Regions from separate parts of the Streptomyces sp. NPDC005195 genome, predicted to be linked through region 1. Evidence: riboswitches for the same ligand, from Rfam matches in the RefSeq annotation. Region 1 holds a riboswitch; the other holds the start of a gene.
What was found. A riboswitch is a leader RNA that binds a small molecule or an ion and turns the genes downstream of it on or off. The one in region 1 is predicted to bind glycine.
Positions count from the first base shown of each region.

Region 2: another riboswitch for glycine. It lies ahead of gcvT (glycine cleavage system aminomethyltransferase GcvT); the one in region 1 lies ahead of gcvP (aminomethyl-transferring glycine dehydrogenase).

Region 1 covers NZ_JBEXHZ010000006.1:5,918-9,319, reverse strand. Annotated here, with positions in the region: gene gcvP (aminomethyl-transferring glycine dehydrogenase) at 1-1,296, opposite strand, end outside; glycine riboswitch at 1,476-1,571, opposite strand; gene ABZV34_RS09315 (PRC-barrel domain-containing protein) at 1,686-2,057, shown strand; gene ABZV34_RS09310 (DNA polymerase IV) at 2,188-3,402, opposite strand, start outside.
Region 2 covers NZ_JBEXHZ010000001.1:167,496-170,897, forward strand. Annotated here, with positions in the region: gene ABZV34_RS00735 (enhanced serine sensitivity protein SseB) at 21-803, opposite strand; gene ABZV34_RS00740 (AAA family ATPase) at 1,001-1,675, opposite strand; glycine riboswitch at 1,844-1,965, shown strand; gene gcvT (glycine cleavage system aminomethyltransferase GcvT) at 2,112-3,230, shown strand; gene gcvH (glycine cleavage system protein GcvH) at 3,360-3,402, shown strand, end outside.

The DNA.
Region 1 (3,402 bases):
GTCACAGGCGATCGACACGTGGTCGGCGTCGACGAGGTGGAGGTTGACACCGTGGTCGCGCGCGCCCGTCACGATGCCGGCGGCCCGGCCCGGCACACGGACGGTCAGCGTGTCGAAGTACGCGCCGTGCACGACCTCGGCGCCACCGGTCCTCAGCCCCTCGGCGAGGAGCGTGGCGTAGCGGTGGGTGCGGCGAGCGATCGTCCTCAGTCCGTCGGGCCCGTGGTAGACGGCGTACATGCCCGCCATCACGGCGAGCAGCACCTGAGCGGTGCAGATGTTGCTGGTCGCCTTCTCACGGCGGATGTGCTGCTCACGCGTCTGCAGGGCGAGCCGGTACGCCTTGTGTCCGTCCGCGTCGACGGAGACGCCGACCAGCCGGCCGGGCAGGCTCCGCGCGAACTTCTCACGCACCGCCATGTATCCGGCGTGCGGACCGCCGAAGCCCATCGGGACGCCGAACCGCTGGGTCGTGCCGACCGCGATGTCGGCGCCGAGCTCGCCGGGAGAGGTGAGCAGGGTCAGGGCGAGCAGGTCGGCCGCGACGGTGACGACCGCGCCGAGCTCGTGCGCCTGCTCGATGACGGGCTTGAGGTCGCGTACGGCACCGGAGGCGCCCGGGTACTGGACGAGTACGCCGTTGATCTCGCGCTCGGCGATCGCGGCCGGGATGCCCTCGCTCAGGTCGGCGACGACGACCTCGACGCCGGTGGGCTCGGCGCGGGTCTCGATGACGGCGACCGTCTGCGGCAGGGCGTCCGCGTCGATCAGGAAGAGGCCCTTCTTGTTCTTGCCCATGCGCCGCGACAGCGCCATCGCCTCGGCGGCCGCGGTGCCCTCGTCCAGCAGCGAGGCGCCGGAGGTGGGCAGCCCGGTCAGCTCGGCGACCACGGTCTGGAAGTTGAGCAGCGCCTCCAGGCGGCCCTGCGAGATCTCCGGCTGGTAGGGCGTGTACGCGGTGTACCAGGCCGGGTTCTCCATGACGTTGCGCAGGATCACCGGCGGCGTGAAGGTGCCGTAGTAACCGAGGCCGATCATCGGGTCGAGGACCTGGTTGCGGTCCGCGAGGGAGCGCAGTTCGGCCAGGACCTCGGCCTCGGTGCGCGCGCCCGGGAGCTCCAGCGCCTCGGCGTTCTTGATCACGTCCGGCACGGCCGCGGCCGTCAGCTCGTCCAGCGAGCCGTACCCGACCTGCGCGAGCATCTTGGCCCGTGCTTCCGGGGCGGGCCCGATGTGGCGCTGCTCGAAGGGGATTCCCTGCTCGAGCTCGGAGAGCGGAATGCGATGGGCGGTCATTACGGAGGCCTCCTGGTCACACACGACCTTCGAGGGGCACCACGGCGTGGGTGCCCCGACGGCCTCCCCCTCTGTCATCTCGACCTGAGAGCTTCACCGGCCCGCCCGCTCGCTGCGACCCGGCTTTCACCGTCGGTGAGAGCGGTAGCCATCGGCACCGCCCTGCTTTCCAGAGTGACCTCGTCCGTGCGGTACGTGAGCCTGAGAGATTCCGGGGAGGAGTTGCTCCTTCGGCGCCTCCGATGGTGTCTGGAGGACTCTCCCGCGCGGGGTCAGCAGCCGCTTGCCAGGGTACCAGCGTGAACAACGCACGGGCTTTCGAGTGGCCACCGTCACGAATGTGCTCTTTCGTAGTGCCTACGGATGAGTTGCAATCGAGTGGAGGGCCCGTGCAGACCGACATCGATCCGCGCAATCTGATCGGCCGCAAGGCGCTCGACCGCAATGGCGCCAAGATCGGCACGGTCGACGAGGTCTATCTGGACGACGCGACCGGCATACCGGAGTGGGCCGCCATACGTACGGGCCTGTTCAGCAGGGACGCCTTCGTGCCCCTGGAGCCCAGCGAACTCGTCGAGGGCAGTCTGCGCATCCCGTTCGACCGCGCCCTGATCAAGGACGCCCCCGACTTCGGCGTGGGCCGCCACCTCTCTCCGGAGCAGGAGCTCCAGCTCTACCACCACTACGGTCTCGACGTGACGCCCCCGGCCCTCCCGCCGGACCGCGATTTCGGCCGTCTGGCGGGAACGGACGAGACCTGAGACACCCTTTCGGAGGCGCGGAGCACTGCTTCCGGGGTACGGCGAACCAGCCGACCGGCCGGCCGTACGGCCTCCGGTGCCCAGCCCTTCCCCGCGGCCGGCCCTTCCTGTCGGCCCTGCCCGGACCAGTTCAGGCCCTCCCGGGCGCACCGGCGGACACGCCGGTCGAATCCTCGGGTCTTCGGCGCACCAGCGGCAGCGGGTCCGCGGGCTCCAAGGCCCCGTCGTCCGTACGGAACGTCCGCACCCGCCCCGGCTCCGAGTCGGGCGTCTCGAACCGCACCGTCACCCTGCCCAGCCCGCTGCCCTGGACCCACCCGTGCCCGTGCTCGGCATGGTGCACGTCGTGCCCCGCGGGCCAGCGCCGCCCGGCCGCCGGCACCTGCTCGGCCGCCGACTCCGCCGACGCTCCCTCCTCATCGGAGTGCTCCTGCTCCGCCGTCTCCTCCACCGCGGCCTGGGCCTGCGCCGTGGCCTGGGCCTGCGCGAAGAGGTCCTCCTGCGTGTAGTCGGCGAGCCCCGAGACACCGACGCCCAGCAGGCGTACACCCCCCGTCGTGTCCACCGCTTCCAGGAGCCGCGCGGCCGCCTCCCGTACGACCGCGGGGTCGTCCGTGGGCCCCCGGAGCGTCTCGGACCGGGTCAGCGTCGAGAAGTCGTACCTGCGCACCTTCAGCACGATGGTCCGTCCCGACAGCCCCGCCCGGCGCAGCCGCTGCACACACCGGTCGGCGAGCCGCTGCACCTCGAGCCCGACCCGCACCCGGTCATGGATGTCCACGTCATAGGTGTCCTCCACCGACACGGACTTCGTCTCCCGCTCGGCCACCACGGGCCGCTCGTCGCGGGCCAGCGCCATCGCGTACAGCGCGTGCCCGTGAGCCTTGCCCAGCAGCCGTACGAGCTCGTCCTCGCCCGCCTCGGCGATCTCGTCGACCGTGTTGATCCCGCCCCGCCGCAGATGGTCCCCGGTGGCGGGCCCGACGCCCGGCAGCGTCCGCACCGGCATCGGCCCGAGCATCGCGCGCTCCGTCCCCGGCTCGATGACCACCAGGCCGTCGGGTTTGGCCTGCTCGGAGGCGATCTTGGCGAGCATCTTGGAGGCCGCGAGGCCCACGGATCCGGTCAGGCCCGTGACAGCCCTGATGTCCGCGCGCAGCTTCACCCCGGCCAGCCGCGCCGAGGCGTCGTCCCAGGCGGTCCCCCCGGCCTCCAGGTCGACGAACGCCTCGTCCAGGCTCAGCGGCTCCACCAGGGGGGACAGCGTCCGCAGCAGCCCCATCACCTGGTCGCTGATCTCCCGGTAGAGCCCGAAACGCGGCACGAGATACGCGGCGTTCGGCGC
Region 2 (3,402 bases), on a different contig from region 1:
CCCGGGAGCTCTCCGCCGCGTCAGTAGCCCTGCTGGTAGAACGGGCGCACGTTCACGCGCATCCACTCCCCCACCGGGTCCTGCGCGACGTCGAGGAACACCATGTTCACCAGCCGGTCCACCGGCACCCGGCCGAGGGCCCGGCCGAGCGCGTCCAGCGGGAGCGTCCGGGCGTCGCCCTCCCATCCCGCCAGTTCGACCCCGATGAACATCAGGGGGTCGTCGCCCTCGACGCTGGCCAGGCAGCGACGCGCGGACAGCACCACCCCTGTCGCCGCGAACTCGGCCGAGGCCGCGGCCAGGAAGTCCACCGGGTCGTCCTGCCAGTCGGGTTCGGAGAGTTTCACCCGGCCGCCGCTCGCGGGACCGTCCAGCGGAGTACGCCCGGCACGGCACAGCTCGGCGACCGCGAGGGGCGGCAGTGGTACGCCCACCACACCTCCGGGGTTGATCGCGACGCCGACCTGCGGGGGCAGCCCGCGGGCGAACTCGACGGCGGGCGCGATCGTGAACGACAGGTGGCTGCCGACGACCTGGCGGAACTGCTCCTCGGAGCTGAACACCGGCACGTACGCCTGGCCCTCGATCTCCAGCGTGGGCAGGTCGAGGGGGCCCGCGTGCGGACCGCCGCCGTTGGGCAGCGGCACCCAGACGAAGCTGCGGCCGAGGACCTCGACGATGCGGCCGCCCGCCGAGGGCACCCCGAGGGACGCGGAGAGCACCTCCTCCAGTTCGTTGCCGGGCCACCCGCCGTGCGGGTGGGGGTGCGGGTGCGCTGGTGCCGGGAAGTCGGGGAAGTCCATCTGTCTACCGCCTGCTGTGAACCGCTGATCCGGTGTTCCGGTGTCCTGGTGTGCTGCTCTGCTGCTCTGCTGCTGCTCTGCTGTGGTGTTCCGGCTGGAAAGGTTAGTGGGCGTCTACGACCCTCTCGTACGACGATGTCCCGTTCTCCCGTGCGGGCTTCCGTCCGCCCCTCCGCCCGACCGGCTCCGCACGCCCGTCAACCGTCGAAGTCGATCCGGCGCAGCACGTCCGCCGCTTCGCGGTCGAGGAGCACCGCCGAGCCGCAGCCCTCCGGCAGTTCACCCCGCTCGACGGAGCGCACCAGCCTGCCGAGCGCGCCACGGTGACGCGCGAACGCGTACCGCGAGACGCCCCGGCCGCGTTCACGCTGGCCCTCCAGCGCCGTGCCCGGTGTGACGTCGAGGAGCAGGAGGTGGAGGGTGCCGCCCCGGCGGCGGGCCTCGCGGGCGAGCCAGCGGCGCACCCAGGCCTGGGTACCGCAGTCGTGCACGACGACGCCGGTGCCGGAACGCAGCGTGCGGCGCAGGCCCGCGTAGTGCGCGAGGCGGACGAGGGGGCGGTAGACCGCGTACGGGAGCCGGCGGGCCAGCCGGCCGTCCCAGCGGTCGCGGGTGTCCTGGGAGTCCACCCGCCGGCCCGCGACCGCGCGGCGCATCAGGGTCGACTTGCCGCTGCCCGGCAGCCCGGTGACCACCACGAGGTCCGCCGTGCCGAAGTACAGGCCGTGCGGGCTGTGTCCGGCGCGCTCCCTGAGGTCGCGCACGACGGCCGCCGGAAGCGTGCCGCACACCTCCTGGGCCGCGGTACCCGGCTGCCGCGGCAGCGCGAGGGCCGAGGTCGTGGCGTACGCCCTGGTCCTGTTCACCGTGATCGTCCTCCCCTTGGGTCTGGAGTCCCATCCCCGTCGAGTGTAAAGAGAAGGTAATGCGCGGTGCTTGCCGTTTCCGTGTTCGGACTGCCACAGCCCGGTTACAGATGCGGACTGCCGTCTTCGGACGGCGCGTGCAATGATGTGCCCGCCAACTGCATACCGGCCGCTTGAATCCGCGCGGGAGAGTTCCCAGTGACGTGCACACATCCGTGTGACGCACGTCCGGCTGGGACGCCGAAGGAGCAAGTCCCTCCCTTGAATCTCTCAGGCACCGTTACCGCGCGGGCGAGGCACATCTGAAAAGCGGGCCGCTGACCGGTGGCTCCACCCAAGGTGCAAGTCGTGACCTCCGTTCGCGGGGTCGTGATGAACCTCTCAGGTTCCGATGACAGATGGGGAGGAACGACCTCGCCGTCATGCCTTGGGAGCCCCACCGATGAGCAGTAACGCACCCCGTCGTACCGCGCTCGATGCCCTGCATCGCTCGCTGGGCGCGACGATGACCGACTTCGCGGGCTGGGACATGCCCCTGCGGTACGGCTCCGAGCGCGACGAGCACGTCGCCGTCCGCACCCGGGCCGGTCTCTTCGACCTCTCGCACATGGGCGAGATCACGGTCACCGGCCCGCAGGCCGCCGCGCTGCTGAACCACGCGCTGGTCGGCAACATCGCCTCCGTCGGCGTGGGCCGCGCCCGCTACACCATGATCTGCCGGGCCGACGGCGGCATCCTCGACGACCTGATCGTGTACCGGCTGGCCGAGACCGAGTACATGGTCGTCGCCAACGCCTCCAACGCCCAGATCGTCCTCGACGCGCTGACCGGGCGCGCCGCCGGTTTCGACGCCGGGGTCCGTGACGACCGGGACGCGTACGCGCTGCTCGCCATCCAGGGCCCGGAGTCCGCCGGGATCCTCAAGTCGCTCACCGACGCCGACCTCGACGGCCTGAAGTACTACGCGGGTCTGCCGGGCACGGTCGCGGGCGTCCCGGCGCTGATCGCGCGCACCGGCTACACGGGCGAGGACGGCTTCGAGCTCTTCGTGGCCCCGTCCGACGCCGAGAAGCTGTGGCAGGCGCTGACCGAGGCGGGTGCGCCGGCCGGGCTGGCCCCGTGCGGTCTGTCCTGCCGCGACACGCTGCGCCTGGAGGCGGGCATGCCGCTGTACGGCCACGAGCTGACCACCTCGCTCACCCCGTTCGACGCGGGGCTCGGGCGGGTCGTGAAGTTCGAGAAGGAGGGCGACTTCGTGGGCCGCGAGGCCCTGGAGGCAGCCGCCGAACGCGCCGCCGCGAACCCGCCGCGGGTGCTCGTCGGGCTCGTCGCCGAGGGCCGGCGCGTCCCGCGCGCCGGGTTCGCCGTCGTCGCGGGCGGCGCGGTCGTCGGTGAGGTCACCTCCGGCGCCCCCTCCCCGACGCTGGGCCGGCCGATCGCCATGGCCTACGTCGACGCCGCGCACGCCGCACCGGGCACCGCCGGCGTCGGCGTGGACATCCGGGGCAGTCACGAACCGTACGAGGTCGTGGCGCTGCCGTTCTACAAGCGCCAGAAGTAGGTCCGCCCGGGCGCGTCGACGTGACCTGCCTCGTCGCGCCCTGTCCCCTGTCTCACGACACCCCGGCATCCGGACACCCCGTCCGTACCCGTTCATCAGCACTCCCCCGCGTACAGGAGAATTCAGGCCATGAGCAACCCCCAGCAGCTGCGCTACAGCAAGGAGCACGAGT